One region of the Exiguobacterium sp. SH0S2 genome, then DNA from elsewhere that is predicted to be linked to it. Evidence: riboswitches for the same ligand, from Rfam matches in the RefSeq annotation. Region 1 holds a riboswitch; each other region holds the start of a gene.
The links. A riboswitch is a leader RNA that binds a small molecule or an ion and turns the genes downstream of it on or off. The one in region 1 is predicted to bind S-adenosylmethionine.
Positions count from the first base shown of each region.

Region 2: linked by a shared signal. The riboswitch ahead of EVJ21_RS00670 (MetQ/NlpA family ABC transporter substrate-binding protein) and the one ahead of metK (methionine adenosyltransferase) in region 1 are both predicted to bind S-adenosylmethionine.
Region 3: linked by a shared signal. The riboswitch ahead of mtnK (S-methyl-5-thioribose kinase) and the one ahead of metK (methionine adenosyltransferase) in region 1 are both predicted to bind S-adenosylmethionine.

Region 1 is NZ_SJVB01000003.1:288,297-298,673, forward strand. It holds gene mnmL (tRNA modification radical SAM protein MnmL/YtqA) at 1-421, shown strand, start outside; gene mnmM (tRNA 5-(aminomethyl)-2-thiouridylate-methyltransferase MnmM) at 375-944, shown strand; gene EVJ21_RS10120 (alpha/beta fold hydrolase) at 976-1,692, opposite strand; gene EVJ21_RS10125 (GNAT family N-acetyltransferase) at 1,782-2,252, opposite strand; gene EVJ21_RS10130 (YtxH domain-containing protein) at 2,417-2,914, shown strand; gene metK (methionine adenosyltransferase) at 2,955-4,163, opposite strand; SAM riboswitch class I at 4,295-4,414, opposite strand; gene pckA (phosphoenolpyruvate carboxykinase (ATP)) at 4,733-6,304, shown strand; gene EVJ21_RS10145 (alpha/beta hydrolase family protein) at 6,338-7,096, opposite strand; gene ytkD (RNA deprotection pyrophosphohydrolase) at 7,077-7,550, opposite strand; gene EVJ21_RS10155 (glucose-6-phosphate isomerase) at 7,649-9,001, opposite strand; gene EVJ21_RS10160 (iron-containing alcohol dehydrogenase) at 9,108-10,271, opposite strand; gene EVJ21_RS10165 (Gfo/Idh/MocA family protein) at 10,340-10,377, opposite strand, start outside.
Region 2 is NZ_SJVB01000001.1:127,579-137,955, reverse strand. It holds gene EVJ21_RS00715 (MalY/PatB family protein) at 1-563, opposite strand, end outside; gene EVJ21_RS00710 (M48 family metallopeptidase) at 681-1,337, shown strand; gene EVJ21_RS15485 (methyl-accepting chemotaxis protein) at 1,387-1,824, opposite strand; gene EVJ21_RS15480 (PAS domain-containing protein) at 1,821-2,291, opposite strand; gene EVJ21_RS00700 (hypothetical protein) at 2,659-3,909, opposite strand; gene EVJ21_RS00695 (hypothetical protein) at 3,919-5,220, opposite strand; gene EVJ21_RS00690 (DUF302 domain-containing protein) at 5,318-5,701, opposite strand; gene EVJ21_RS00685 (Spx/MgsR family RNA polymerase-binding regulatory protein) at 5,876-6,271, shown strand; gene EVJ21_RS00680 (methionine ABC transporter permease) at 6,302-6,964, opposite strand; gene EVJ21_RS00675 (methionine ABC transporter ATP-binding protein) at 6,936-7,970, opposite strand; gene EVJ21_RS00670 (MetQ/NlpA family ABC transporter substrate-binding protein) at 7,980-8,801, opposite strand; SAM riboswitch class I at 8,879-8,982, opposite strand; gene EVJ21_RS00665 (iron-containing alcohol dehydrogenase) at 9,024-10,040, opposite strand; gene EVJ21_RS00660 (aminotransferase class I/II-fold pyridoxal phosphate-dependent enzyme) at 10,037-10,377, opposite strand, start outside.
Region 3 is NZ_SJVB01000002.1:603,663-614,039, forward strand. It holds gene EVJ21_RS07760 (VOC family protein) at 1-76, opposite strand, end outside; gene EVJ21_RS07765 (GNAT family N-acetyltransferase) at 156-638, shown strand; gene mtnA (S-methyl-5-thioribose-1-phosphate isomerase) at 747-1,781, opposite strand; gene mtnK (S-methyl-5-thioribose kinase) at 1,778-2,932, opposite strand; SAM riboswitch class I at 3,014-3,116, opposite strand; SAM riboswitch class I at 3,322-3,424, shown strand; gene EVJ21_RS07780 (2,3-diketo-5-methylthiopentyl-1-phosphate enolase) at 3,496-4,650, shown strand; gene EVJ21_RS07785 (2-hydroxy-3-keto-5-methylthiopentenyl-1-phosphate phosphatase) at 4,647-5,297, shown strand; gene EVJ21_RS07790 (methylthioribulose 1-phosphate dehydratase) at 5,294-5,911, shown strand; gene EVJ21_RS07795 (cupin domain-containing protein) at 5,925-6,458, shown strand; gene EVJ21_RS07800 (TerC family protein) at 6,502-7,332, opposite strand; gene folE2 (GTP cyclohydrolase FolE2) at 7,585-8,493, shown strand; gene EVJ21_RS15365 (hypothetical protein) at 8,532-8,699, opposite strand; gene EVJ21_RS07810 (rhodanese-like domain-containing protein) at 8,696-8,995, opposite strand; gene EVJ21_RS07815 (DUF2711 family protein) at 9,031-9,750, opposite strand; gene pta (phosphate acetyltransferase) at 9,828-10,377, opposite strand, start outside.

The DNA of each region.
Region 1 (10,377 bases):
CTGCGTCCATATCATCAACGGGCTTCCCGGTGAAACGCCAGACATGATGCTCGACACGGCCCGAGAAGTTGCTAAAATGGATATACAAGGAATCAAGATCCATTTGCTCCACGTCTTAAAACAGACGCCGCTCGCCAGACAATACGAGTTGGGGCTGCTCGAACTCATGGACGAGACGACATACGTCTCGCTCGTCTGCGATCAGCTCGAGTACTTACCGCCTGAAATCGTGATTCATCGATTAACGGGCGACGGTCCACCCGACTTATTGATCGGACCGACGTGGAGCCGGCACAAAATGGCCGTCTTGAACGCTATCAACGCCGAGTTGGAACGTCGTGATTCCTTCCAAGGAAAAAAGAAGGATGAGATCTATGGGATTAATGAGAGTTTTACCGTTCGCGAAGCATCTATTAAGTGAACACGTTACAGACGGTGCCGTCGCCATCGATATGACGGCCGGCAACGGACACGATACATTGTTTTTAGCAGAACGAGTCGGAAGCGGCCACGTCTACGCGTTTGACGTCCAAGAGGCGGCAGTCAAGGCGACGACAGACCGCATCACCGCCGCCGATCTGCTTGATCGTGTCTCGGTCGTCCACGACAGCCACGACACGGTCAAGGCGGTCGTCGCGGATGAAACCCGCCCGATCACGGCGGCCGTCTTCAATCTCGGCTACTTGCCCGGGAGCGACAAGTCGATCACAACGACCGGCAACACGACGATCGACGCCCTCGAGCAATTGCTCGACGTGATGGCCGTCGGCGGTGTCATCGTCGTCGTCATCTACCACGGCCATGAGAGCGGGAAAGTCGAGCGGGACGAGGTGCTCACGTACGTCGAGTCACTCGACCAAAAACGAGCCGGCGTCCTCCGTTACGGTTTCGTCAACCAAATCAATCATCCGCCATTCATCGTGGCGATCGAAAAACGGGCATGAAAACAGGCGACTCACGCGAGTCGCCTGTTATTTATTCCCGAATCAATTCATAAAACGTTAACAGCGTCTCCGCGAACTTCGTGTTCAACCGTTCATAGCCAAAGTGCGGGAACCCTTCGAGTCGACGGATGTAGACTTGGTCGCCGCCGATTTTGCGGCAGACGTTCAACGTCAGCTTCACGTCGGCGAAACGATCGTCCGGCGCGTAGAAGCAAGCGAGCGGTAAGCGAGGTAAATGTTTCTTCTCCTCTTGATGCTCGACGATCTCTTCTTCGATTTCGCGGTACTGCGCGTATGTGATCTCGCCGAAACGAGATGACTCTTCCCCACCACCGGTGAACGTCATCATACTGAGCGGCAAATCGGGGCGGAACCGGTCGACCGCACTGGCGACGACTTGTTTGAGCCCGCCGATTTGGCGGGACGAATGCCAATCAAAGAGCGGGGAGATGTATGTCAAACTCCCGAGCGGCACGTCGTACTCTTGCAGGAGGCGGTTCGTCAAGAGCGCCCCGAGACTGAAGGCGATGACGTGAATCGGTAGTTTGGACTGACTCGCTTCCCGTAGCGTGTTCTTGATCAGCTGTTTATGGTCTTCTGCCGTTAGTCCGACCGTCTGTCCGGTCACGACGAGCACCTCATAGTCGACACTGAGTCGCTGCAAAAATGCTTCGCTGAGTCGGGACGTGAACTGCAACGGGTAAACGATCACGATGACCCCTTTTCGTGATTCTTCTTCATATGTCATGCTGTCACCTCATTATTAGTATGTCTCATCAATTCTAACAAAAAACATCAGCCGCTGACTGATGTTTGAAAGAAAATCCGTCTGGAGTCTTAGCGTGGGTCGTAACGCAAATGGATGAGCTCCATCGGTTGATCGTACACTTCTTCTTGAATTCGGTTCAGTTCGGTGAACGCTTGATGGCTTAAGAACGCGATCGCCTGCTCGTTCGAACTCTCGACGTACAGCTCGATCGGTTGCGCTTTCCGCTCTTGGAGATGTGTCAGCAGTTCTGCCCCAAGTCCTTGGCGATGGTGAGCCGGATGAAGATAGAGACGAAGCACTTCCCACGTATCACCGCGGTCGATCGCATGGTAAAACCCGATAACGTCTCCTTCGGCCTCACCGACGATGAACAACTGTTCTTTCGCTTCTTCACTCGAACCGATGGCCCGGACGATCTCTTCTTGTTGATAGGCGCGCTCCATCACCTTAGACCGAACGTCATCTGTCACACTGATGGTCGCAAGTGCGATATCTCGAATCGTGGCGGCATCTTCTGGTACGGCTTCCCGCATCTTCATAACAGCTTCCCCCTTTTGGCCAATCTAGTACTATCATTCCCCATCACGTAAAAAATATCCTGCCCTTCTATTACTTTTTCGTGTCGAAATCAAGCAGAACGTTATTTTCTATTTTAACTAGGGTATATGAGTACCAATGCCAACTTACAAAGGAGTGTTTAGACATGGAACCAACATTACAAAACGATCCGCACGCAGCTAACGCTAACAACCCGAATCGCCAATTCGACCAAACCAACTCGGGTGGTCCTAGAATCAACGTCGTGACCGGGATGCTTCTCGGTGCGCTCGTCGGCGGTCTGATCGCCCTACTTAGCTCGTCGAACCGCGAGACGACGAAACAGTCGCTCACGAATGCGAAGTCGTCTGTCGGCGGTCTCGTCGACACGATCAAAGAAGATCCGGCCGGTAAAGCGTCTCAAGTCATCGAGCAAGTGAAATCGGCGTCAGGTATGATTCAAGAAGTGTCGACCGATGTGCAAAACGTCTATGAAAAAGTTGTCGGTGAAGTCGACACGGTCAAAGAAGACGTGAACAAAGTCGTCGAGACGGCCCAGGAAACAAAATCAGATTTGCAAGATATTGGTGAGAAAGTCGTCGAGGCGAAAGATACGGCACTCGGCAACGAGAACGCAACAAACGAAAATAAACCACAAGCATAATAAAAAACGACCTTTCGCGAGAAAGGTCGTTTTTTATTGCTTATGCGAAGCGTTTTGCGCCTTCTTCAAGCACTGCCGCTTTGTCCGTCTGCTCCCATGGGAGTTCAACGTCTGTGCGACCAAAGTGTCCGTAAGCTGCTGTCTGTCTGTAGATCGGGCGACGAAGGTCGAGCATCTTGATGATGCCGGCCGGACGAAGGTCGAAGTTCTCACGAATGAGTTCAACGAGCTCAGTCTCGCTCAATTTACCAGTGCCGAACGTGTCCACCGCGATTGAAACCGGGTGTGCGACACCGATCGCGTATGCAAGTTGAACTTCCGCTTTGTCAGCAAGTCCAGCTGCCACGAGGTTTTTCGCCACGTAGCGGGCCGCGTATGCTGCCGAACGGTCAACTTTGGTAGGATCTTTACCTGAGAACGCACCACCGCCGTGGCGAGCGTATCCACCGTATGTGTCGACGATGATTTTACGTCCTGTAAGACCTGCATCACCTTGTGGTCCACCGATGACGAAACGGCCAGTCGGGTTGATGAAGTATTTTGTCTCGGCGTCGATGAGTTCAGCCGGGATGACTGCTTCGATCACGTGTTCTTTAAGGTCCGCTTGGATCTGCTCGAGCGTGATGTCTTCTGCGTGTTGCGTCGAGATGACGATCGTATCGATACGGACCGGGTTGTTGTCTTGGTCGTATTCGACAGTTACTTGCGTCTTACCGTCTGGACGAAGGTAAGTGAGCGTTCCGTTTTTGCGGACTTCTGCCAAGCGACGTGACAATTTGTGAGCGAGTGAGATCGGGAGCGGCATGAGTTCAGGTGTCTCGTTCGTTGCATAACCGAACATGAGGCCTTGGTCACCGGCACCGATCGCATCGATTTCTTCGTCAGTCATTTGACCTTCACGAGCTTCGAGCGCTTGGTCGACACCGAGTGCGATGTCTGCCGACTGCTCGTCGATTGCTGTGAGTACAGCACAAGTCTCAGCGTCAAAACCATATTTGGCGCGCGTGTAGCCGATCTCACGAACAGTTTCACGTACAACTTTCGGGATATCCACGTAAGTCGATGTCGTGATTTCACCAGCTACGAGCACGAGACCTGTCGTGACAGACGTCTCAGCCGCAACGCGGGCGTTTGGATCTTCAGCCAAAATTGCATCCAAAATCGCATCTGAGATTTGGTCACAAATTTTATCCGGATGTCCTTCAGTGACGGACTCCGAAGTGAAAAGTCGACGGTTCAAGTTTGACATTTCGAAAAACCTCCTATTAATAAGGGTGATGTGTGGACGGTACTCGTTCCCCTTACGCGTTGCTTTGGGACGGTAATGAAAAAAACCTTTCGCCACGTTCAATGGGAAAGGTTGAATCGTTCTTCCTTACCCTCTTATCGTTCGAAGCTGTCGCTTCGCTTCAGGATAGCACCTTTTCCGAAAAAGACTACAGGATCGGACGGTTGCTGGGCTTCGTAGGGCCTTGTTCCCTCCACCGCTCAGAATAAGAGTATCCGTTACGAACACCATCATATAAATGCCATACCGTTCTGTCAAGCGTATCCGCTTAATTTGTAAATTTCTTCGTAATCACGGAAATCATTTATGTTTGTGAAATATCAAACATTTTTTTGACGGTTTCCGTTTTTTCACTCCCCGCTTATACAGAATATGTTAGAATGTCTTTGTAAGAAAGCGCTTACTTTAAAGGGTAAAGAAATGCTTGTTTTTGATTAGTGTGTCACATATAATAAAAAGTGTCATACTAATTAATCGCGGAAGTATGCGGATTTCATCCACATCTATTTAGGGGAAAGGTGGGATTCAGGATGGCGACTACGCTCCTGAAAATCGAAGAATTAATTAAGGGTGCCGATGTATTACGGAACTTAACGGTTCCAGAACTGGTGGAAGAAGCCATTCGTAACGGTGAAGGCGTACTGACGAAAGACGGGGCTTTATCGGTCAGTACAGGGAAATTCACAGGGCGGTCACCGAAAGACAAATTCGTCGTCCAAGATGAAGTCAGCAACTCGTTAGTGGACTGGGGTCCGGTCAATCAGCCGATCGCAGAAGACAAGTTCACCGCTCTTCTCGACAAAGTCCTCACTCATCTCGAGACGAAACAGAAGCTGTATTATCTCGAAGCTTCGGCTGGAGCAGATGAGCACTACACGCTACCGGTACGCGCCATCACCGAGTATGCGTGGCACAGCTTGTTCGCGAAGCAGTTGTTCTTGCGAGAGTGGCCGACGAGAGCTGCGTTTGACCCATTCACGGTCATTTATGCACCGAGCTACAAGGCCGACCCAACAGTTGACGGGACGAACTCAGAAACGTTTATCCTCGTCTCGTTCGCCAAACGTACCATTCTGATCGGGGGAACAGAATACGGCGGCGAAATTAAAAAATCGATTTTCTCGGTCATGAACTTCCTATTACCTGAACAGCACGTCTTGTCGATGCATTGCTCGGCCAACGTCTCGGACGCCGGGGAGACGGCGCTCTTCTTCGGACTATCGGGCACGGGCAAGACGACGCTCTCGGCCGATACGGAACGTCATCTCATCGGTGACGATGAGCACGGTTGGTCACCAGACGGCATCTTCAACATCGAAGGCGGTTGCTACGCCAAGACGATCAACTTGTCGCGTGAGAACGAGCCGCAAATTTATGACGCCATCCGTTTCGGCTCGTTGATTGAAAACGTCGTCTTGAACGAAGACCGCTCAGCCGACTACAAAAACATCTCGCTTACCGAGAACACGCGAGCAGCTTACCCGATTCAATTTATCGATAACGCGATGCTCCCTTCACGGGCCGGTCACCCGAACACGATCGTCTTCTTGACGGCCGATGCTTACGGGGTGCTCCCGCCGATCAGCAAGTTGACGAAAGAGCAGGCGATGTATCACTTCCTATCCGGCTACACGTCAAAACTAGCCGGCACGGAGCGCGGCGTGACTGAGCCACAAGCAACGTTCTCGACTTGCTTCGGCTCACCGTTCTTGCCGCTCGCCCCGGAACGGTACGCCGACATGCTCGGTAAGTTGATCGAGCAGCATAACGTCGACGTCTACCTCGTCAACACGGGTTGGACCGGCGGGGCTTACGGTGAAGGGTCACGTATGAAGCTCAGCTACACACGGGCCATGGTGAACGCCGCGATCAACGGTCAATTGCGTGACGTCGACACTGTGAAGCACGACATCTTCAACGTCGACATCCCGGTCCATATCGATGGCGTCCCACAAGACGTGCTCAACCCACGTGACACTTGGAAAGATACGGCTCATTACGATGTCGAAGCGCGAGCGCTCGCCTTGAAGTTCCAACAAAACTTTAAACGATTCACGAAAGCGAGTGAGAAAGTCATCGCGGCCGGCCCAATCGTCTTTTAACTCAAAATGACTAGTACCCCGCTCGGGTACTAGTCATTTTTTTCTTGCAATCGCCAACATCCAATCCATCGCTCGGTCCGTCGTCTTCCATTTTTCCCAGAACGGGAGCTGATGGGCGAACGGCAAGATCCAAAGCTCTGCTTGCGAACCGATCTTGTCGGCGAGGGCGGTCGCATGACGAAGCCGGACTTGCTCGTCGTCCGTCCCATGAATGAGTAGCGTCGGCGCCTGCCAGTCTTTGAAGAGCGGAGACCGTTCGACATACGCCTCATGGACCGCCTCCGGGTCTCCCCCGGTCATCCGGCGCAACATCTTCCGCATCGAACGCTGTTCTTCATACGTCCACTCCAAATTCGTCACACCCGCCCACGACGTGACCGACGTGACGGGACGTTTTGATGCGAGCGACAACGCCATCATGCCGCCCCGGGAAAAGCCGAGGGCGTGGATCGTCTGGTGCGTCCGGCTAACGCGGTCATACAGAGACACGACGTCCTCTAAGTCGGCGCCTCCGAAATCCTCTTTCCCGGTCCCCCCGTGGTTTCCGCGATAGACCGGCGCCACGACATGGAACCCTTTCGCCGCGAATTGCATCAGCCGAGGCAACCGGACGTCACCGATCCTTCCGGTGCCGCCTCGTAAATAAAACAGCACCTGGCCGTTCGGGCGTTTTGGCGTGATCGTATAGGCGACGACTTCTTCCCCGTCACTCGTCTCGTACCAACCTCGATGAACGGGGTATCCCGCATAAGGAGGCAGGACGTCGACTCGATCAAACCAACTTTTTGTCATGGAGTACTTTCATCGTCTCGGGCAACACTTTATCTTTCATCATGAAACTGTAGCGGCCGTTACGGAGCAGGTTCGTCGGTAACGTGTCCAACAAGACGGCCCCATCGGTCTCATCGACGGCCGGATGATCCTCGAACCGCTCGATCTCCGCAAAATAAATATTTTTGATGACGGTGTCGCCACGCCCGAGCACCCGGTACTGCCCTAAATAATGGAGCGTCTTGACGATGCCTCCCGTCTCCTCGTACACTTCCCGAATCGCCGCGTCATCCTCGTGTTCTCCGGGTTCGACTTTCCCTCCCGGAAATTCGAGTCCGCGCTGCTTATGCTTCGTGAGCACCCATTTGTCCGCATAGCGGGCGACGACCCAGACGTGAAGCGGCGTATCCGAAAATGGATAGTGCTCGAAGCTCAACTCGACTTTATTGTGATAGTAGTCCGTGAATGTCAACATAGTCCATCCCTTTCTTTCCCGTGTCTACTCTCACTTTACCTTGTCTCACCCTAGTTTCAAACAAAAAAATAGGCCCGCCGAGGCGGACCTACAACAAATCATTGGTTTAAGCGCTTTTCAAGCTCAGCTTTTTGTTCTTCGTAACCTGGTTTTCCAAGCAACGCGAACATGTTCGCTTTATATGCTTCAACACCTGGCTGGTTGAACGGGTTGACTCCGAGAATGTAGCCGCTCATCGCGCACGCCTTCTCGAAGAAGTAGAACAAGTAGCCGAGATGATATGGCGTCATCTCTGGCAATTCGACGACGAGGTTCGGCACGTTTCCGTCCGTGTGGGCGAGGAGCGTTCCTTCCGTCGCCTTGTCGTTGACGAATTGGATCGTCTCACCGGCAAGGAAGTTCAAGCCGTCGAGGTCTTGTGCGTCTTCAGGGACGTTCAACGCGTGACGGACGTTCGTGACACGGATGACCGTCTCGAACAAGTCGCGGCGACCTTCTTGGATGTATTGTCCCATCGAGTGGAGGTCAGTCGAGAAGTCAACTGCCGCCGGGAAGATCCCTTTGTTGTCTTTGCCTTCTGACTCGCCGTAAAGCTGTTTCCACCACTCTGATACATAGTGAAGTGCCGGCTCGTAGTTGACGAGAAGTTCGATCGATTTACCTTTCGCATACATGGCGTTACGGACGACCGCGTACTGATACGCCTCGTTCTCTGAAAGTTCAGGTGAACTGTAGGCATTTTCCGCGTCACGCGCACCTTCCATGAGGGCATCGATATCGATGCCTGCCGCCGCGATTGGAAGCAAACCGACTGGTGTGAGGACAGAGAACCGTCCACCGACATCGTCCGGAATGACGAACGTCTCGTAACCTTCTGCATCAGCGAGCGTCTTCAAAGCGCCACGGGCACGGTCTGTCGTCGCATAAATGCGCTCGCGGGCGCCGTCTTGGCCGTACTTCTCTTCCATGAACTGCTTGAGGACACGGAAAGCAATTGCCGGCTCTGTCGTCGTTCCCGATTTCGAGATGACGTTGACTGAGACTTCTTTGCCTTCAAGTACTTGAAGCAACTCCGTCATGTACGTTGACGAGATGTTGTGGCCCGCGAAGAAGACTTGCGGGGCGTTACGCTCCTCTTTTGACAACACGTTGAAGAATGAATGTTGCAGCATCTCGATGGCTGCACGAGCGCCGAGATACGACCCACCGATTCCGACGACGACGAGGACGTCCGAGTTGTCACGGATTCGTTCAGCGGCCGCCTTGATGCGTGCGAACTCATCCGTATCAAAATTCGTTGGAAGGTCGACCCAGCCTAGAAAATCGCTGCCGGCACCGCTCCGGTCGTGGATGACCGAATGGAGTGCTTTCACCGTTTCTTGCATTTGATCGACTTCGTGTTCCCCGACGAAAGACAGGGCGTTAGAATAATCGAAACGTACTGTTGACATGGCATTTCCTCCTTTAAATCGCTCATCTAAGAGCCATACATGACCCATCATAAACGGAAACGACGGATTCGTTCAATCATTATTGCAAAATAGGCATCAAATCGCCTTATTTGCTCAATTCAAGAATCGCAGCCACGTCTTCGCGTTCGAGTGTACGGAAACGTCCGAACGCTCCACGCTTCATCGCTGAATCAAGGATCGCCTCGAACGTCGATTCGTCGATCTCATAGTCGCGGAGTGAACTTGGCGCACCAAGTTGGTCGAAGAAAGCACGAACCGCTGTGATCGTACGTTTTGCTGTCTCGAGGTCTGTCGCACCCGGTTCAACGTCGAACACTTCTGTCCCGAGTCGTGCGAACCGTGCCGCGTTGTCTTCTTCAAGGACGTGCTCCATCCAGCGTGGGAAGAGGATGGCGAGACCGCCGGCGTGCGGGATGTCATGGACAGCCGAAACGGCGTGCTCGATGTTGTGCGACGCCCAGTCGCCAGAAGCGCCCATCTGCAAGACCCCGTTCAAGGCGATCGTGCCTGCGAACAAGATGATGGCACGCAAGTCGACGTTCTCTAAGTCGTCGACGAGCTTCGGTGCCGACTCGACGACCGCTTTCAAGACGCCTTCAGTCATCCGCTCTTGGACCGGAGCGTGGTTCGGGTGGAAGTACTGCTCGAAACAATGGCTCATCATGTCGACGATGCCATAGATCGTTTGGTCTTTCGGCACCGACACGGTATAGCGCGGGTCGAGGATCGAGAACGTCGGATAGACGAGCGGGTGGCCCCAACCATATTTCTCTTGCGTCTCCCAGTTCGTGATGACCGAACCGGAGTTCATCTCAGAACCTGTCGCCGCGAGTGTGAGCACCGTCCCGAACGGTACCGCTTCAGTCGGGATATGGTCACGAAGGACGATGTCCCATGCGTCGCCGTCATACGGGATCGCTGCCGAGATCAATTTCGTGCAATCGATGACTGAACCGCCGCCGACCGCGAGCAAGGCGTCGATGCCTTCTTCGCGTGCTTTCGTGACCGCACGTCTCACCGTTTCAATCCGCGGGTTCGGTTCGACACCTGAGAAGTCGACGAACTCGATGTCCGCTTTATTTAATTCAGCAACGACTTCCTCATACGTCCCGTTCTTCTTGATGCTCCCGCCTCCATAGACGAGCATCACTTTCTTCGCGTCAAGCGCTTTGAGCTCGCCTGTGAGCTTCTCGATCTGATGCGTCCCGAAGATTAATTTCGTTGGGTTTTTGTATTCAAAGTTGTGCATAAGTCATCCTCCTTCAAAAATATGTAACACCTACACTATATACCCTGTTTTTCTGGATTGAAAAGTGATTAGCCCTGACTGTATATGCGGTCGATGATTTGATGAA
Region 2 (10,377 bases), on a different contig from region 1:
TCGACGACACGAGCGAGCTCGGACTCTGTCCAGACGCGACCGACCGGATTATGCGGTGAACAGAGCAAAAACAGTTTCGCCTGTCGCATTGCGTGTTCGAGGGCGTCAAAATCCATCTCATACTTGCCATCGACTTGTTTGAGCGGGGCGTCACGCACAACGCGTTTCAACCCGGTCACGAGTTCATGGAATGGTGGATAGACCGGTGATTGGATGACGATCCCGTCCCCTTCCTTCGTCAACGCCTCGACGATGTGGGTCAGTCCGGGCACGACCCCGCTCGAGAACAACACATGTTCGGGGGTGACGTCGAGTCCGTGTCTCCGCCCGTACCAAGAGCTGACGGCTTCCTGGGCTTCTTTCGCGAACATCGTATAGCCGAACTCTCCGGTCGCCGCACGCGCCGCGAGCGCTTCCGAGATCGAAGGTGCCGTCCGGATATCGATATCGGCCACCCAGAGCGGCAGTACGTCAGACTTCACATGGAACCAGCGCTCGAGGCCGTCCCATTTCACCGAGTCGGTGCCGACTCGGTCAAGCGGTTGATGTAAGATTGATTTCATAGTGATCCCTCCTGTCCCTACTGTAACAAAAATTGAAGCAACTGGTCGTCAAAAGCGTGGCGGATTTTCGAGACGTCGGCTATAATCGACCGAGAACAGTGTTTGGAGGTGACAACGATGAGCGTAAGTATCATCCGCCATAAACGGCGAAAGAAAGCGGCTTTCTACATAACGGCCGAAGGGATCGAGCTCCGCATCCCGGCCCGACTGTCGAACCGGGTCGTCGAGACGATCTTACGCGAGCATGCGGACTGGATAAACGACCGGCTCGCGGCATTACCTAAAGCCCCGTCATTGCCGAACGACCGGCTCCGTTATCGAGGTGAGACCGTGCCGCTCGTGCGCACGAACACCGTTGACGCCTTCGACTACGACGGGACAGCTTTCCGTTGCCCGGACCGGTGGGACGAGTCCAGGATAGGGGCCGCATACGAGGCGTGGCTCCGCGACGAGGCGCTCACTTATGTCACCGGGCGGGCGCCCCACTATGAACGTCTGCTCGGGGTGAGCGCCGCGCGCATCCGCATCGGCCATCAAAAGACGCGCTGGGGCTCGTGCAGCTCGCGCGGAACGATCTCGATCAACGTCCGGCTCATGCTCGCCCCGGTTGAGGTGATGGATTACGTCATCGCCCATGAGTGGACGCATCTCGTCCATTTCGACCACTCCAAATCGTTTTGGTCGACTTTATCCTCTGTTTATCCGGACGTCGATGGTGCGATGGCCTGGTTGAAACAACACGGTCATACGCTCGTCGTCAAAAAAACCAATTGAGCGGACTCGCCACCGACGACGGTGGCGGTTCCTTCAATTGGTTTTTTCGTCAGATCGCCGAAGTGAACTGTTCGGCCGTCCCGTTCAATGACTGGGCCGACTGCTCGATCTTCCCGAAGCGTTCGAGCGTCGCTTCCATGATGTTGACACTCGCATTAATGTCTTCGTTCGATCGTGAGACGCCGTCGACGATCGAGGCGAGCTCTTTGTTCATCCCCTCGGTGTTGGCCCGGACCTCGATGACGGCGCGCTCGACGAGACGAGACAAGTTACGGACCTCGGTCGCGACGACGTTGAAGCCGAGGCCGTGTTCACCTGCCCGCGCCGCCTCGATGGCGGCGTTCAGTGACAACAGGTTCGTCTGGGCCGCGATCTCTTTGATCGTGCTGGCGATTTTCGTGATCTCTGCCGCTTGGTCTTGAAGGTTGCCGAGCGTCTTCAAGTTTACCGATGCGTCCGACTCGAGCCGCTCGATCGTCCGCTTCAAATGTAGGCTCTCCTCCATGCCACGGCGGGCCCGGTCATCAAGATTCTCGGCCATATCACGGAACGTGCGGGCGTATCGTTCGATCGTCTGTTGCCGCTCGGTGATGTCCGAGGCGATCTTGACGACACCGATGACGTCATCCCCTCATAGATTGGCATATACGTCGCCTCGAGCCAAATCGAGTCGCCCCGGGCGTCGACGCGCTCGATCTTGTCGGCCGAGCTGAACCCGTCGAACAACTTGTTCCAAAACGCTTGATAGTCCGTACTGTTGACGAAGTTCGGCGTACAGAACAGATGGTGCTGCATCCCGATCATCTCGTCGCGTTTGTATTTCATCGCCTTGGCGAAGGCGTCGTTCACATCGACGACACGGCGCTGGCGGTCAAATCGAATCATCGCCATGTTCGCTTCGATGGCGCGAAGCACGTCTGGTGACGATAGGCTGACATCTCTCGTTTCAATCATTCCGATAATTCCCACCTTTATAATTTGAGTTATTTCAGGACATTTTTCCTTTGTTAGTACAATCGAGTTCAAGTGTAACTTGTGATAAAAGTCCTGACTAGCGCCGTTTTTAACAGTAAGTCAATATCTTGAGTTTGAAGTATTTACCAACTTCATCACAGGTTATCAGACAATGAATCGCAAAAAAAGAACTCCTCGTTTACAGGAGTCCCATTCGACCTTTTCGTGAAAATGACGGTGCTGATCTTGTAAAAAGATTTGCTTCTACATAGTTGTCGATTCTTCGGTCAGTTGCGTGCGACTGTCGGATTCATCGACACCGCCAATCGTCGCTGCAGCCGAAGTCTCATCAAACCAAACGCTCTGCTTACTCCACTGCACTGGGGAAAATTTCATGGAATATTTTCGCACCTTCACTCGACAACTTGAACTGTTCGTCCGTGTTCATATCTTTCACGAAGACATCAACTTTCTGCGAACGTTTGTGGTAACTCAACTCGAACTGTTGACCACGATTTCCTTTCAGCAGCGTCAAATACATGTACTCTCCCGCTTCCCCATTCTTGGTCGAAGGTGTCCCCGTCTCGAGCGCCTCGGTCAATCGTTCATAGCCTTGCCCCTCGGTGCTGACTGCGTCCGGATAGTAAAACGGGACACTGGGATGGTACGGGTATTTATGGACATAACCGATCGAGACGGCATCGGTATCGGTCGGCTCCGTGATGAATGGATTCGGTTTGAATCGAATCGAGATCGTCTTCGTCATCTTTTGACCGTTTGACTCGTAGGTTAATTCGTATAACGGAAACGGTTCGAGCGGTTCGAGCGTACCGCCTTCAAGAAGCGTCCGGACACTTAAGTTGTCGACTCCGTCCAGTAATTCGCCATCGTTCAACGAATGCTGTCCATAGTGAATCCCGTCACTCGACATTAACATGTATGGCGTCTTCGTCTTCGTGCCATATCCTAACGCAACATGAGTGTCCTCCCTGACCACGTAAGGAGCAAAATCTAAATACGGTGTGAAGACCCCGTCGTCCCCGATTCCAAACTCGATGGACCCGTTGAAACCGGGCGAGATCGTATAAAGACTATCCAAGAATGGACGAATGGTGAGGTCTTGCCCGTAAGGATGGATCGCTTCTTCCCGTGATAACCTTTCCCGAATTTCTTCTGTCCCGCTTACTACGCTAGGTAGCAATGGAATCTCTCGCGCGGTCTCGTCTTTCAAAAACTCCGGCCTTGCCTCCAGCTTGACCGCCCGGTATCCCTCAACGTGGTCCGACTTACACAGCGCGTAAACGGAATCACCTTCGACGAACGATGTCTCATTGAAGGCGTATGTTTCAGTATCGGGCTCAGTGAACGGCATTCGGCTTGCAAACGTCACGCCAAGTAAGGATAGATGGTCCTCCTCGATATCGTTGAGTAACTCGCCTTGTTCACAATAGGTCAACATGTCCTTGGCCTTGATTGCCTGCACTTCAAGGTCATGTGTGATGTGCTCTGCCGTCCAATGGGCCTCGACAACATCATATCGGACTACTTCTTGGTCCCGGGCGCATCCTGCAGCCAAAACGAATAGCGATAGACAGATTCCTAATCCGAACTTTTTCATCAGTTCACCTCAATTCTTCGGTTTCTTCTTCAAGTCGGGGAAGTAGGACAAGAACGTCTCGGCCCCTTCGCTCGTCAGTTTGTACGTCTCACCGGTCAGTTTATCCGTCAAGAAGATATCTATCTTTTTTGAGCGCTGTTTATACGTCACTTCAAACTCTTGGCCTTTCAGCCCATCGAGAATCGTCAACTGATGATACTCGCCCGCATCCCCACTGCGATTGACCGATTCTGCCGCGTCTATGGCGTCGATCAAGTCGGTCATGTCGGTCCCGGCTGCCTTGAGGACATCCGGATAAGCAAGAGGCTGTTCATGGCTGAACGGTTTCTTATGTAAATAGACGAACGGTTCATCAGATTGCCACATGGACTGCATGTCGGTATGCTCCTGCTGAAGATCACGTTCTTCTTCCGTGATGAACGTCTCTTCCCGATACGTGATTGTCACCGTGTCCGTGATCGGCGCTCCGTCTTTCATGTACGTGAACGTAAAGATCGGGTAGCTCTTGCCGGACTCAAGTACCTGTTCGGTGAGCGGAATCCGTTCAATTTTTAATGATTCATATCTCGGGGCCGCCTCGGTCGCGTCAAACGTGACTTCAATCGGTTGAGACGAGAAAGAACCGTTCTGATGCCCCATCAACACGTACGGAAGCTTCTCTTCTGGACTGAAAGCCATCATCATTTGGACGTCACCCATCGACGACGTCGCCGGTTCGAACGTATTGATCGGGAACAGCGTCGGCCAACCTTCGACAGCGATCTCCATCTCCCCATACAGCGCCTGTGAGAAGCTGAATAACGAATCTGGAAACAATTCAAGTTCATGGTCATATCCGCTCTTTACCTCTGATTGCAGGAACATCGCTCCGTCCGAGGCTTTCGTCTGTAACACGGCAGGAGCACGGCCGATCGAAGTTCCTGTCGACGCGCTTATCTCTTCTGGGAAAGAGGGAATCACTTCCGCTTGGAGACGATGAGAGACCATATCGCGGCAGATTGCATAAGATTTATCCCCTTTGACGTATGTCACACTTTTGAACATGTAATCTTCCCCTGAGTTCGTCAAGGGGGACCGGCTCGCCACGACCGTGTCGAAGACCGTTAACTCCCCGTCTAGCGACGTCGTCAAGTCACCCGTGCACGCCGCTAACGTCTCATCGATATCGGTGACCGGCTCTGCCTCAAGCGAATATTTATTCACGGTCCAATGGTGATCGATATAATCCAATTTCAACGCGCTCGTCTCGTCTTTTCCGCATCCGGAAAGTAAAACCGCGCTCAACAGCATCCATTTGACAGATTGTTTCAACGTTTCCGCCCCTCGTCTTCTTGATGACCCAATTTTACCATTATCTTATTTATTAAAGAACATAAAAAAACCCGCCTTTGTCGGCGGGTGTCATCTCTTATATACTGCGGTCGATGGCGCGTGTCAGTCTAGTCTCGACATCCAGTGCGATGGACTGGAGCGACTCGTCCTCGATCAATTCGATCAGTTTCGTCGGTTTCGGCATGCCGACGTGGGTCGCCCCGTCTTTCGTGAAGACGGCGAGCTTGCACGGCAGGAAGTAGCCGCCCTCACGGTGCGCCGTGATGACTTTCTTGGCCTCTTTCGGGTTGCACACTTCGAGGATACGATAGTCCCCGTCGATGGCTTCACCTTTCTCTTTGAGCGTATCACTCAAGTCGAAATCCCACAGCACGCCGAACGCTTCGTCCTTGAGCGTCGCTTTCAACTTTTCGACCACTGCTTCGACCGACTGATCCGTCTTCACCGTATAATCAAACATGTAAGCCCCTCCTTGTTTGTTGTCTCTCTCGTCATGTACCCGAACTCGCTTGAAACGAATCGTTCCGACGATTTCGAAAAAAGTATATGTGATTTGAAACATATTCTACGCCGAACCCGTATAATCGAGAGACAATAAAGTAATCCAACCTTAGGAAAAGGAGAAGTGGTTGTCGTGACGGTCACCGTATTCACGCATACAAGCTGCAGTTCTTCCCGCAAGACGCTCGATTGGTTACGCGAACAGAATATCCCGTTCATCGAGAAGAAATTGACCGACCAAGGAATGTCGTTCACCGAGTTCAAGGAGATGCTCCGGCTCACCGAAAACGGGACGACCGATCTCTTGTCTGTCCAAAAAAGTGTCTACAAACAAGCGGCCGACCAGCTCGACGAGATGTCGCTCCGCGAACTGTACAGTTTTGTCGCGACGCATCCGCAGATCTTGAAGAGTCCGATCGTCGTCGATGACAACCGGATCCAGATCGGGTTCAGCGAGAAAGAGATCCGGACGTTCATCCCGCGGCATAACCGGATCGCCGACTTGAAACGACTATTAGACAAACAGTAAGAGCGCCGCAAATTTTGCGACGCTCTTTTGTCAGGCTTTCTTTAGACGGGCCGCCAAGCGGTTGCCGAATGATTGGATCGACTGCACGAGCAGGATCAAGACGAAGATCGTCACGTACATGACTCCCGGCTCGAACCGGAGATGCCCGTACTGATAGGCGATATCGCCGAGTCCACCCGCACCGACGAGACCCGCCATCGCCGTCGCACCGATCAGACCGATCGTCGCGATCGTCAGACCGAGCACGATCGACGACCGCGCCTCACGGATCAATACGTACCAGATGATCTTACGCGTCGAGATGCCCATCGCCTCGTACGCCTCGACGACGCCGCGATCGACTTCGAGCAGTGCCGACTCCATCAAACGGGCGATGTATGGCGCCGTGAAGACGATGAGCGGCAACAGCACGCCTTGGACGCCGATCGTCGTCCCCATGATGAAACGGGTGAACGGCAAGATGAAGAATAGCAGAATGATGAACGGGATCGAGCGGACGACGTTGATCACGCTCGACAATGCCCCGTAAAAGTAACGGTTCGCGAGCCGTCCATTCGGCCGCGTCAAGACGAGGAGCGTCCCGAGCGGCAAGCCGATCAGTGTCGAGATGACGAGCGCGATGCCGGTCATCGTCAGCGTCTGGATCGTGCCCGTCCAAATCAAGTCACCCCAATTTCCCCAAAACTGCAGCATGGTTCGTCACCTCCTTCACTTTGACGCCGCTCGCTTCAAGGTAGCGGACGGCTTGGTCGGTCTGTGCCTGGTCCCCGTCGAGATGGACGAGCAAGTTGCCGACGAGACCGCCTTTCAGCTTTTTGATCCCGCCCCCGATGATGTTCGGCAGCAGGCCGAACCGTTTCGTCAACTCGGCGAGGACGGCCTGTTCGGTCTGGTGACCGATGAACGACAAGTTGACGAGCGTCCCGTGCGAGCTCAACACGTCGACGACTTCTTTCGGCACGTCGAGGTTCGCTTTCAAGAAGCGGCGCGTCGTCGGATGTTTCGGGTCCGAGAAGACGTCGAGGACGTCCCCTTCCTCGACGATCTTGCCGGCGTCGATGACGGCGACCCGGTCACAGATGCGCTCGATGACTTCCATCTCATGGGTGATCAAGAAGATCGTCAGCCCGAGCTCGCGGTTGATCTCGAGCAACAGATCGAGGATCGACTCGGTCGTCTCCGGGTCGAGCGCGCTCGTCGCCTCGTCACTGAGCAGGATGTCCGGCTCGTGGGCCAAGGCCCGAGCGATGGCGACGCGCTGTTTCTGGCCGCCGGAGAGTTGCTCCGGGTAATGTTTACGGTGATCGGTCAGTCCGACGATATCGAGATACTTGTCGACCCGCTCGCTGATCGAGCGTTTATCGAGTCCTTCTAGGCGGAGCGGGATGGCGACGTTGTCTTCGACGGTCGCAGTCTTCAGCAGGTTATAGTGCTGGAAGATCATCCCGATGCGGTGACGGAGCTTTGATAACCCTTTTTTGTCGAGCGTCGTGATGTCTTGCCCTTCGATCTCGACTTGACCTGACGTCGGCCGTTCGAGCAGATTGATCATGCGGATGAGCGTGCTCTTGCCGGCGCCGCTCCGACCGATGATGCCGAAGATCTCACCCTTTTCAATCGTCAGCGAGACATCGTCGAGCGCAGTGACGGTCCCTTTGTTTACCGTGAACGTTTTTGAGATCTGTTTGAGTGCGATCATAGTGCCTCCTTAAAACGCCGGGACGATCGAGCCGTCGAACGTCTCTTCGATGAACGTCCGGACCTCGTCCGAGTGGTAGTAAGATTTGAGTGTCTCGACGACTTCATCGTCTTTGTTGTCGGTACGGACGACGACGTAGTTCGGGTACGGGTTGTCGACCGTGTCTTCATGGAACAAGGCGTCCTCATTGATCGATAGGCCGGCACCCATCGCGAAGTTCGTGTTGATGGCCGCGAGCGCGACTTCCGGGAGCTGGGTCGGGAGTTGTGACGCCTCGAGCTCGATGAATTCGAGGTTGAGCGGGTTCTCGGCGATGTCACGTTTCGTCGCCTTGTCCGTCAATCCTTCTTTCAAGGTGATGAGTCCGGCCGTCTCATACAGGCGCAGCGCCCGAAGTTCGTTCGCCGGGTCGTTCGGGACGGCGACTTTATCGCCCTCCTTCAACTCCTTGATGTCCGTCAGCTTGTCCGAATAGAGCCCCATCGGGAAAGCGACCGTCTTGAACACGTCGTCGATCTTATAGCCTTTGTCCGCCTTCTGTAGCTCGAGGAACGACAGCGTCTGGTAACTGTTCACGTCGAGACTGCCTTCGTCGAGTGCGGTGTTCGGCGTGTTGTAGTCGTTGAACACCTTGATGTCGAGCTCGAGGCCATCCTCGGCCGCGAGTTCTTTTACTTTCTCGGCGATCTGCTGGTGCGGTCCGCCTGTCACGCCGATCGTGAGGGCTTCTGTGCTGAGCGCTTCGCTCGCGTCCGATTGGCCGCACGCCGACAAGGCGATGGCCGCGAGTAGAGATGTTCCTGCGAGTACTGTTTTCTGTTTGATGTTCATGAATGATTCCTCCTCCAAAATAAAAGCCCGCTACTCATAAAGAGTGGCGGGCACGACAAGTCAAAGACAGTCGGACACGCTCATCTCCCAGACGTTTCGTCTGTTGGAATTAGCACCATGATCATTACGATCTGGTTGCCGGGTTTCATAGGGCCAGTCCCTCCACCACTCTTGATAAGCTATCGGTCTTATTTAATTGTTATCATCTTACTTTTAATTCTTTTATTTGTAAACAGAAAATACTAAATTTTCAAAAATTATTTTCAAATAGTCAATATCGAGCGGGACGGGTGAACGTTGCAATTCGGTCTCGACCCGGACCGCCTCGACCAGTTGCGGGATGTCGGCCGGCACGAGTCCGAGCGTCTCAAGTGACGTCGGCGCGCCGATCCTGGCGAGCCACGCCTCTAAATATGGGGCGTCAGACGAGCCACGCAACCGTTCTTGGACAAGGAGGCCGAAGCCGACCTTGTCGCCATGTAAGAACGGATGGGTCGACTCGAAGCGGCTGAGCGCGTTGTGGACAGCGTGGGCGACGGCAACGCGTGTCCCGGCGTCCCCGAAACCACCGACGGCACCGCCGACGGCAAGGATGTGATCGACCGCGAACCGGGTCTCTGGCCCATACGCGGTGAAACTGGACTCACTCAAGTCGAGTTCGACGAGCCGGCCGCATTGCTCGGCCAAGGCGAGACCGGTATTGACGCCGGCATCAGGCGAACTGTCGCCGCTCAAATAGCGGGCCTCGTAAAACTTGGCGACCGTGTCGATGACGCCGGCCCGGAAGTAGTCGTACGGCGAGTCGGTCACGACCCTTGCGTCGACGATGACCCGCTCGATGACGACGCGAAACACGTCGTAGCGGTCATAGGTGCCGTGCTCGTCATAGATGACGCTGAGCGGTGTGAAGGCGGCACAGTTCGAGGCGAGCGTCGGGATGACGATCAGCGGGACACCTTGCCGGTAAGCGACGAGTTTCGCCGTGTCGACGAGCTTGCCCCCACCGACGGCAAGGAGGACGTCCGCATCCTTCAAACGGAGCCGTTCGACCTCGGCGTCCGTGCATTCGCCACGGAACAGCGATGTCGGATAGGCAGTGATCGCTGGCAGGACACGCTTGACGACGTCAAAACCGTTCTGCCCGCGCAGCACGTGAGCACGACGGCCAGCGATCAATTCATCGAGCCGCTCGAGCCCGTCATCCGCATGGTCGTACTCGAGCACGGCTTGGCGGATCATGCCCGGACCTCTTCATACGTCGCGAACAGTTTCTCGATCCGCTCGACGGCCTCGTCGATCTTCGGCTCGGCGGAGACGAGCCCGAACCGGACGTACCGCTCGCCTTCTGAGCCGAAGAAATAGCCCGGCGTCACGGCGACCCCTGCCTCGTGGAGCAGCTTATGCGAGAACGATTTTGCGTCCCCGTCCGGCACTTTCGCCCAGACGAAGAACGAGCCACTCGGGGCCGTGATGTCCCATCCGGCCTGACGTAACCCGTCGACGAGCCGGTCGCGGCGGGCCTCATACAACCGTGACAAGTCGTCCCGGAGCGAACGTGGCGACTCGAGCGCGGCGA
Region 3 (10,377 bases), on a different contig from region 1:
CGAGCAGCCGATAGAAGTCGAGCGCTCGCTTCATATCCTCGACGACGATGCCGACCATATCTAGTTTGATTCCCATGTGGTCACCTCACTTCTTGAATTGATGGTACTATCGAAAGTGTAGCACCTATCTATCCTTTTGAAACGAGGAAATCACTATGACGTATAAGTTCGCTTTGATGACACAAGCGCAGGCCGAAACAATCGCCTTCAGTTGGCATTACGATGGAGAGTATGCTTTTTACGATATGGAGGCTGACGAAGACGACTTGGCCGAGTTTTTAGACACCGAACAACGAGGGCAATCGGTATTCGCCATCACGAACGATGGCGAACTGGTCGGTTTCGTTAGCGTGCATCAAACAGACGCCGATACGATTGACCTCGGTTTAGGCATGAAGCCAGGTCTGACCGGAAACGGGACCGGACGAGCGTTCGTCACCTCGATTCTTGATTTCATCGAATCTACGTTCGACCCAAATCGTATCACCTTGTCGGTTGCCACGTTCAACGCGCGGGCGATTCGCGTGTATGAAGCTTGCGGGTTTCGACAAGTGGCTTCGTTTCAACAAGACACGAACGGGAGTACGTTCGACTTCATCGCATTAGAACGCAAAAAGCGCCCTCAGGATAGATTCTGAGGGCTTTTCTGCTGCCCGGTGCCTTTGTCGACTAAGTAAATCTGGCCATTCCCGTCTCATACCAAGACGGTCACACTTCATCGTTCGGGCAAGCACGGAGCTGCTGTTTCACACGTGAACCGTTCCCCCTACATGGTGTGTGATCGCTGCTTCATTCGGCTCGAACACGCCCGCTTCGGTGATGAGTCCGGTGATCAGTTCAGGCGGTGTGACGTCAAACGCCGGGTTAAAGACGGTGATCCCGACCGGCGCCGTAGGTTGTCCGCCGATATGGGTCACTTCTAGCGCGCTCCGCTCCTCGATTTGAATCACATCGTCCGCCGTCAAATCGAACGTCGAATGCGGGGCCGCGACGTAAAACGGGATCCCGTAATGTTTAGCCAGGACGGCGAGCTGAAGCGTGCCAATCTTATTGGCGACGTGACCCGTCCGTGTGATGCGGTCAGCGCCGACGATGATGGCGTCGACCCCTTTCGCCTGAATCGTCCAAGCGGCCATATTGTCGGTGATGAGCGTGACGTCGATGTCGGCCTGGTCGAGTTCCCAGACGGTCAGGCGTGCCCCTTGGAGGAGCGGCCGCGTCTCACAAGCGAAGACGTTAAACGCGATACCTCGCTCTTTCCCGACGTAAAACGGAGCGAGCGCAGTCCCGTAACGCGACGTCGCGATCGCCCCGGCGTTACAGATCGTTAAGACGTTCCCCCCTGCTGGCAGCACCGTGAGCGCATGCTCCCCGATGGCCCGATACGTGTCGACGTCTCGCTCGAACAGCGCGATGGCCCGATGTTTGATGTCAGTCGCGATCCTTTCAAAGTCGTCTCCGACGTTGAATCCGAGAAGCGACTCGATCACGTTTTGCAGATTGACCGCCGTCGGACGGGTCGCGATCAACCGACGGCCGACGAGGTCGAGCCGGCGTGTGAAGTCCGGGTCATCTTGAAGCCGGACCGCTTCTTTCGCGAGCACGAATGCGCCGAAATAGGCGATGGCCGGCGCGCCTCGGACTTGTAACGTCTCGATGGCGTGCTCCGCCTGTTCGAGCGTCGCGATCGTCACGTACCGCTCCTCATGGGGCAGTAACGTTTGGTCTAAAATGACGAGCTCGTCCCGGTTCGGGTCGAAGCGAATGTTTTGGACTGTCATACGCGTACCCCCGCTAACAGCGTCACTAAATCATCGATCGAACGGATATCGTGGCGCTGTTTAATGAGCGTCGTGCCGAGCGTGAGCGCTTCCCGTTTCCGCTCGAGCCGGACCGTTTCCGGTAACGTCTCGAGGTCATTGACTCCTGCGAGGCCGATGGCGCGGCGAATCAGTTCGCATCCGGCATAGCCGATCGTGTCGCTAAAGATGGTTTGAAGTAGCTCATCGACGAATCCGTCCGTGTTGAACGGTTCGACCGCCGTCTCAAACTTCGTCCGGAACGTCTTCTCAAACGTCTCCCATACCGTCAATACGTCCGTGAACCGTTCGAACCGTTTGAGTGGGTCATGGAACGTCGATAGCGTCAAATGGGCGACGATTTGCCCGATGTCAAAGCCGAACGGTCCATAAAAAGCGAACTCCGGATCGATGACTTTCGTCTCTTGTTGCGTCGCGAAGATGCTGCCTGTATGTAAGTCCCCGTGCAAGAGCGCGTCGTGTTTCGTGACGAAACCGACTTTCAGTTTCGTGACCTCCACTTTCAATTTCTGGTCACGCCAAAGCGCTTCGACGTCCTGACGGAGCGCGGTTTCGATGTTGTTCGATTCGGCATCTTTGTACGGATCGGTGAAGATCAGTTTTTCAGTGATATCGCATAGTTCCGGGTTGTAATAATCCCGTTCTTTCCGCTTCTTCTCAATCGGGCCGGCCGCATAGTCGGACGTCTCAAACAACGTCTGTCCTAAAAACTCACCGATGTGACGGGCAAGTTCAGGATACGTTTTCCCTTCCAAATAGCCCGTCCGGACGATATCAAAGTCGGACAAGTCTTCTAAAATCGTGTAGGCGAGCGTCCGGTCACTGCCGAGAACGACCGGGACGAAACGCGGGACGACGCTGGCGAATTCGCGCAACGCGAGCTGCTCGATCCACGCCCGTTCAAGTGTGAGCGGCCAACTCTCGCCGACGACTTTCGCATACGGTAGCGCCTGCTTGACGATGAGGCTCGTTTCGCCTTGACGGATGCGGAAGACGAGGTTCAAGTTGCCGTCCCCGATCTCCTCGCAATGCGCGATGCCCCCATCTTCGAGTAACCCTAACGTTCTGACGTGCTCGACGACTGTCTGTTCTGTAAATGGTTGATAAGCCATGTCTGTTTCCCCTTTCGGTATATTCCCCACAAAAAAAGCCCCTTTCTCCGCGAGAAAGAGGCACAGCCGTAACGGTTGTTCCTCTCATCTGTCAGACGTATGTCTGGTGGATGTAGCACCGTGCCTACTGGTCGGTTGCTGCGGCGTCATCGGGCCAATTCCCTCTGCCAACTCGCGATAAGAGTGTCGTATTCGATTGTGTGAACTTGTTGTGATGAATAATACGGACTCGACCCCACCTTTGTCAACGGCAATTTGCTGGAGCAACGGTCACTTTTTTTATGCATATATGGTAACAACGAACTCAAACTTTTTTTCTCAAAAAAAGGAATTGACGAACCGGATATTGTGTGACAAAATTCAATTAAATTTCACAACTTCAAAATACATTCTTATCAAGAGCAGACGGAGGGGACAAGCCCGATGATGTCGCAGCAACCGACCCGATTGGGCACGGTGCTAATTCTTGCAGCGTAAGCTGAGAGATAAGAGTTCATTTTTTTATGATGACCTCTTGCCTCGGCATGGGGTCATTTTTTGTTTGACCGGAAGGAGGAACGAACATGAGTATTACTGCCACATATGAAATCAGCCGGACGGACCGCGTCGCGACTGTCGCCGAGAAAATCGCCCTCGAACTGACCGTCGGCACGTGGACGGAACTGCCTCACCTAGAGCAAGAACAATTAAAGGCGTATCGGGGCGAGATCGTCTCAACGACGCATACGGAAACGACGAGCCGCTTCACAATCCGTTATCCGCTCCATAACGTCACGCCCGACTTCTCATCCATCTTGACGACGACGTTCGGGAAATTATCGCTCGATGACTCGGTACGCTTGATCGACTTAACGTTACCCGAAACGCTTGCATCTGAATTCCCCGGAGCAAAGTTCGGTGTTCAAGGCGTTCGTGAGTTGCTCGACGTCCATGATCGCCCGCTCGTCATGAGCATCTTTAAAGGGATCATCGGCCGTGATTTACGCTTCTTAGAACAGCAACTTCGAGACCAGCTCGCCGGCGGCATCGACATCGTCAAAGATGATGAAATCCTATACGACAACCCGCTCACTCCGTCGCTTGAACGAGCTAAAATCGGAGCGGCCGTCATCCAAGAACAGTTCGAAACGACCGGGAAACGTTCGCTCTATGCCATCACGCTCAGCGGTCCGGTGTTCGGGCTGCGTGACCAAGCGCTCCGCTTGATCGAGGCGGGCGCGACGGCACTGTTGTTCAACGTCTATACATACGGGCTCGACACACTCCGCGAACTCGCGAGCGATCCAACAATTAACGTCCCGATTTTGGCGCACCCGGCGTTCGCCGGCGCCTTGACCGGCTCGATCAGCCACTCGCTCTTGCTCGGAAAATTGATCCGCCTCGCGGGGGCCGACTTGACGCTGTTCCCGTCCCCATACGGTTCACTTGCGACACCATCCGATGAGGCGTTCGCGATTCGGGATAGCAGTGCTCGGCCGCACTGGGCGAAGCCGATTCTACCGGTCCCGTCGGCCGGCATCCATCCGGGGCTCGTCCCGGACATCATCCGTGATTTCGGCACAGACGTCGTCATCAACGCCGGCGGCGGCATCCACGGTCACCCAGACGGCGCGGCCGCCGGGGCCCGGGCGTTCCGACAAGCGATTGAGCAAGTATTGGGCGTGGCGAGCCAGACGAACGAGCTCGAGGCCGCGTTAAAGGCGTGGTCAAAACAATGACGATTCACATCTTGTGTGACTTCGATGGGACGATCACGGCCGAGGACAACATCATCGCTTTGATGCGGGCGTTCGCACCGCCCGAATGGCACGCGCTCAAAGACGATGTGCTCGCTCAAGACATCTCGATCCGCTCCGGGGTCGGGCAGATGTTCCAGCTGTTGCCGAGCGCTGACGCTTCGGCGTACCGTGACTACTTGCTGGACCGCATCACCTTGCGCCCAGGTTTCCCAGCATTTTTGGAAGAGATCCGAGAACATGGCTGGAAGTTCGACGTCGTCAGCGGCGGCATGGACTTTTTCGTGCACCCGATCTTGCAAGACCACGTCGCGCCGGACCACATCTACTGTAACGTCGCCGACTTCTCAGGCGAGACGGTACGCGTCGACTGGCCCTACGCCTGTGACGCGCATTGCACGAATGATTGTGGTTGCTGCAAACCGACAATCGCCCGGACGATCGTCGATCCCGTTGATCGCTTGATCGTCATCGGTGACTCGGTGACCGACTTCGAGATCGCCAAACGGGCCGATTTCGTCTACGCCCGTGGGCAACTCATCACGCTCTGTGAAGCAGAAGGCATCGCCTACGCCCCGTTCGAGACGTTCGACGACATCACCCATCACATGAAGGAGGTGCACGTATGAGCGTGACCGCACGTTGGCTTGAACTCGCCGACATTAAAGACGAACTCGCCGCGCGCGACTGGTTCCCCGGAACGAGTGGCAATTTGGCGATTCGTGTCTCCGACGACCCGCTGACCTTCCTCGTCACGGCGAGCGGACGCGATAAACGAAAACGGACCGCGGACGATTTCGTCCTCGTCGACGCGGCCGGCAGGTTACTTGGCGAACAAACTGGTAAACCGTCCGCTGAGACGCTGTTACACGTCGAGGTGTTCAACAAGACCGCGGCGGCGTGTTCACTCCACGTACATACGGTCGACAACAACGTCATCTCCGAGCTCCATGCCGTGAACGGTGAGGTCGTCTTCACGGGGCAAGAGATCATCAAGGCACTCGGGTATTGGGAAGAGGACGCGGTCGTCCGGGTCCCAATCATCGACAATCATGCCGACATCCCGACGCTCGCGGCCGCCTTCGCGCCTCACGTCCATTCAAGCGCCGGTGCCGTCCTCATCCGTAATCACGGCATCACGGTCTGGGGCGAGACGCCGGCTGCGGCGAAGCGCTATTTAGAAGCATACGAATTTTTGTTCAGCTACACGCTAAAACTACGCGCCTTAGGCGTCCATTCATAAGGAGGAACTATCTATGGCAACTGTCTATTTTCAACAAACTGAAGAGCGTCTCGTCGACCAAACTGAAGTGAACGTATTTTTAGAATCGCGTGGTATCCTGTATGAGCAGTGGGACATCGCTAAACTTCCGATCGCGCTTCAAGAAAACTACGAACTGACGGACGACGACAAGCAAGCCATCCTCGCAACGTTCCGTGACGAGATTCAAGACGTGTCGGAGCGCCGCGGCTATCAAACGGCCGACGTCATCTCGCTGTCTGACGCGACACCGAACTTGGACGAACTGCTTGTCAACTTCCAAAAGGAACACCATCATACGGACGACGAGGTCCGCTTCATCGTCAGCGGGCACGGCATCTTCGCCATCGACGACGCCGAACGTGGCTACTTCAACATCGAACTCAATCCGGGCGATTTGATTTCGGTCCCGGTGAACACGCGCCACTACTTCACGCTCCAAGACGACCGCCAAGTCGTCGCCGTCCGCATCTTCGTGACAACAGAAGGCTGGGTGCCGATCTACGAGAAGCAAGACGTGACTGCCTAACAAAAAATCCTGCCTTCCGCATACGCGAAAGACAGGATTTTTTTTAATGCTTGACCGCTGTCGGTTTGGAAGAGAACCAACCCCAAACAGCAATCCCAACCATGACCGACCAGAAGAACAGTGTCCAACCTAACGAGTGGACGAAACCGTCTGGAAGACCCATGAACGCGAACGGTGTACCGGCAATCAATTCCTTGAAGCCAGGGTGTTCGAGGACGAGTACCGTCAACTTCACACCGACCCAGCCGACGATGAGGAAGGCGGCCGTCTCCAGTGTCGGACGTTGATGCAGCAACTTCACGAAGACGCGGGCCGCGAATCGCATCAAGATGACCCCGATGAGTCCACCCGTCAAGACGACGAAGAATTGACCTGAGTCGATTCCACCGATCTCTCCAAGACCGAGCGGCGGCAAGCTGACTGCGAGTGCGACCGCTGCCAAGATCGAGTCGACCGCGAAAGCGATGTCGGCGAACTCGACTTTTACGACCGTCCACCAAAACTCTTTTTTCGTGACCGGCTTCTCGGTAATTGCCGTCTCTTCTTTCGCCTCGGCAGCGAGGTCTTGTCTTGGATCCATCTTGCGCGCCTTATACGTCATATATAGATGTCGCGCGCTCATCCCGATCAAGTAAAGGGCACCGAGTGCTTGGACTTGCCAGACGTTGATTAAGAACGAGATTAAGAATAATGCGATGAAGCGGAAGACGAACGCTCCTAATAAACCGTAGAATAGCGCTTTCTTCTGTTCTGTCCGCGGCAAGTGCTTGACCATGACGGCCAACACGAGCGCGTTGTCTGCAGATAGTAGCCCTTCAAGACCGACGAGTACGACGATGATCCAGGCGTACTGCAGGATTAACTGCCAATCCATTAAAACATCCCCTTTTTGTTTGTGTTCCTTCATATTTAACAGTGATCTATTTTTAAGTTCACAGGAACATTTTATTCCCGTGCGCAAATTAAATCAATCTTCTTTTATTCAATGTCTGAAGTTTTTTCCGCGGAGCAGGTTCAAAGCACGTTCGCGAAGCAAAATGATACCCAGTTTGTATCCATTTCGTGATAAAATCCTAACAAGAACGAGTGGCGGTCATTTGCCCTCTTAAAAAAGGAGAATCCGATTATGTCTACAAGCCATGTCGCTTTACCTACTAAAGCAGAACGACATAAACTATTCGGCTCGGTCCCGCCGGTCAAAGGTACGAAACCGACAGAAAAAGATAAAATGGTCGATCTTCAAAATACACCTAAGAACTTCTTGTTCGCACTCGACAGCGTCGGGATCTCGAACGTCAAACATCCCGTCAACATCGAAACTCCAGACGGCATCCAAGCGACGGTCGCAACGTTTGAATTAACGACATCACTCGTCCAAGATCGTAAAGGCATCAACATGTCCCGCTTGACGGAACAGCTCGACGCGTACCATACGCAAGGCTGGACGTTATCAAACCGCTCGCTCATCGAGTTCGCCCAAGAACTCGCCGAGCGTATGGAACAAACGGAAGGTCAATTGACGGTCCGCTACCCATGGTTCTTCAGCCGGAAAGCACCGGCGACGGGCCTCAGCGGTCTTATGAACGCTGACGTCATGCACAACGTGACGTACAACCTCGAGACGGGTATGGCGAGCGTGACGGTCGGTCTCGTCATCAACGTGACGACGCTATGCCCATGTTCAAAAGAGATCAGCGAATACAGCGCCCATAACCAGCGCGGCTACATCACAATCGAAGCCGGTCTTGACGAAGCGTCGCTCGACGGCTTCGACTGGAGACTCGCATTGCTCGATGCGGCGGAGTCGAACGCATCGGCACCACTTCACCCGGTCTTAAAACGTCCGGATGAGAAACGGGCTACAGAAATCGCTTACGAAAACCCACGTTTCGTAGAAGATATGGTCCGCTTGATTGCAGCCGACTTGTACGAGATGAAACAAGTCGTCAACTTCTTCGTCGAATGCCGAAACGAAGAGTCGATCCACCAGCACGACGCGATCGCGTCAATCACGTTCGATAAACGTGACAACTAAAAACGAGTGAAGCCATGTACTTGGCTTCACTCGTTTTTTTACACACTTTGTATGAGGCGGATCGTCAACAAAAGGACGATCAGGACGATCCACACCGCCCAGATGGTGCGCCATCTGTTCCAGTCGAGACGCTTCACGAACGCGTACACCGTCAAATAGAGGACGATCAAGAGCGGAATGACGACCCACGGATTGTCGAGCATCACGCTTCGACGTCACCGTCCCAAGCGAGCATGCCGCCCTCGACGTTGACGACTTTGAACCCTTCCGATTCCAAATAGTCGCACGCCGTCTGGCTGCGTCCGCCCGAGCGACAGATGACGTGATAGACGTTGTCTTGCGCGAGCTTCTCGGTCACGCCCGGGAATTCAGACAGCGGATAGAGCGGCACGTTCGGGATATGGCCCGCGTCGTACTCGTCTTGTTCGCGCACGTCGATGATGTGGAGCGACTCCCCGTTCTCAAGCTTTTCACGTAATTCGGTTGCATGGATGCTTTGCATGCTGTTTCCCCCTTAAATTGTTATCCCCTACTAGTTTACCTCAGTTTCGTGTCGGACAAACTCCAATTGATGGTCGTCTCGTCATCGCAGTAGAAACCTTTCAGACCACAACGTTCGACCATGTCACTTACCCAAGACTGACTGCCGCAAAATAAAGTGAAGTGGCTATCCCATGGCGGTACGATGAGCCAATCATGCTGATAGCCGAAAAACGTGCGATGATTCATGTCCCATGTATCGGCTGCAAGAACTTCTCGAATGTTGATAAGATGGCGCTCCGTACAAAATTCGTCGCCGCTCCATATCCATTCTTCTCCCGTCTCCAGAAGCGCCCTTAATACCCGATTCTTTAAGAAATCAGACAGCTCGCCTTCGCCAGGTGGGAGTAAATTCTCGCGCTCGCAAAATTCGATGATTCGATTTGCGCCTTCTTTATCTTCGGCATGCGGTTTCAACGCCCCAATCATCGTTCGGAGTGCGTGATCGATACGTTTGACGTCTTCAAAACCAAGTTGGCGGCGCATATCTTCCCATGCGACGGCACGAAAATGCTGTTCCACTTCGTTTTTGTTCATCTCGACATATCGGTCAATTGCTTTAGGATCTTCTATCGGTCCGAGAAACGGATGGTACGCGACGAACACTTCTTCAAACACGCCCTCATAGTAAGTTTTAATCGGAAAATCATCTCCACCGCCGAACATGGCGTAGCGATGTCCTTCCGGTAAAGTGATGGCTCCCTCAATCTCCTCCATGTGACCGCCTCCTTTTCCAATAGTTTACAACTACGCATCAAAAAAAGCATCCTCCGCTGTGGGAAGATGCTTCTGACTTACGCTTCGTTGCGCTCGTCAATCGCTTGTGCCGCTGTGATGAGCGTCAATTTATAGACGTCTTCTTCATTACAGCCACGCGACAAGTCGTTGACTGGCTTGTTGAGACCTTGCAAGATTGGTCCGATCGCTTCGAATCCGCCGAAACGTTGAACCATCTTGTAGCCAATGTTCCCGGCTTCGAGGCTCGGGAAGACGAACACGTTGGCGTTACCGGCGACGTCAGAGCCCGGTGCTTTCTTCGCTGCCACGCTCGGGACGAACGCTGCGTCGAACTGAAGCTCACCATCGATTGGAAGGTTTGGCGCTTTCTCTTTGGCGAGACGCGTCGCTTCGATGACTTTCTCGGTTTCAGGCGACTTCGCCGAACCTTTCGTCGAGAAGCTGAGGAGCGCGACTTGCGGCTCGATGCCGAACGTCTTCGCCGTCAACGCTGACAAGTAGGCGTTCTCGGCAAGGTCGGCCGCATCCGGTGCGATGTTGATCGCACAGTCCGAGAAGACGTATTGCTCATCGTCACGTACCATGATGAATACACCTGACGTCTTT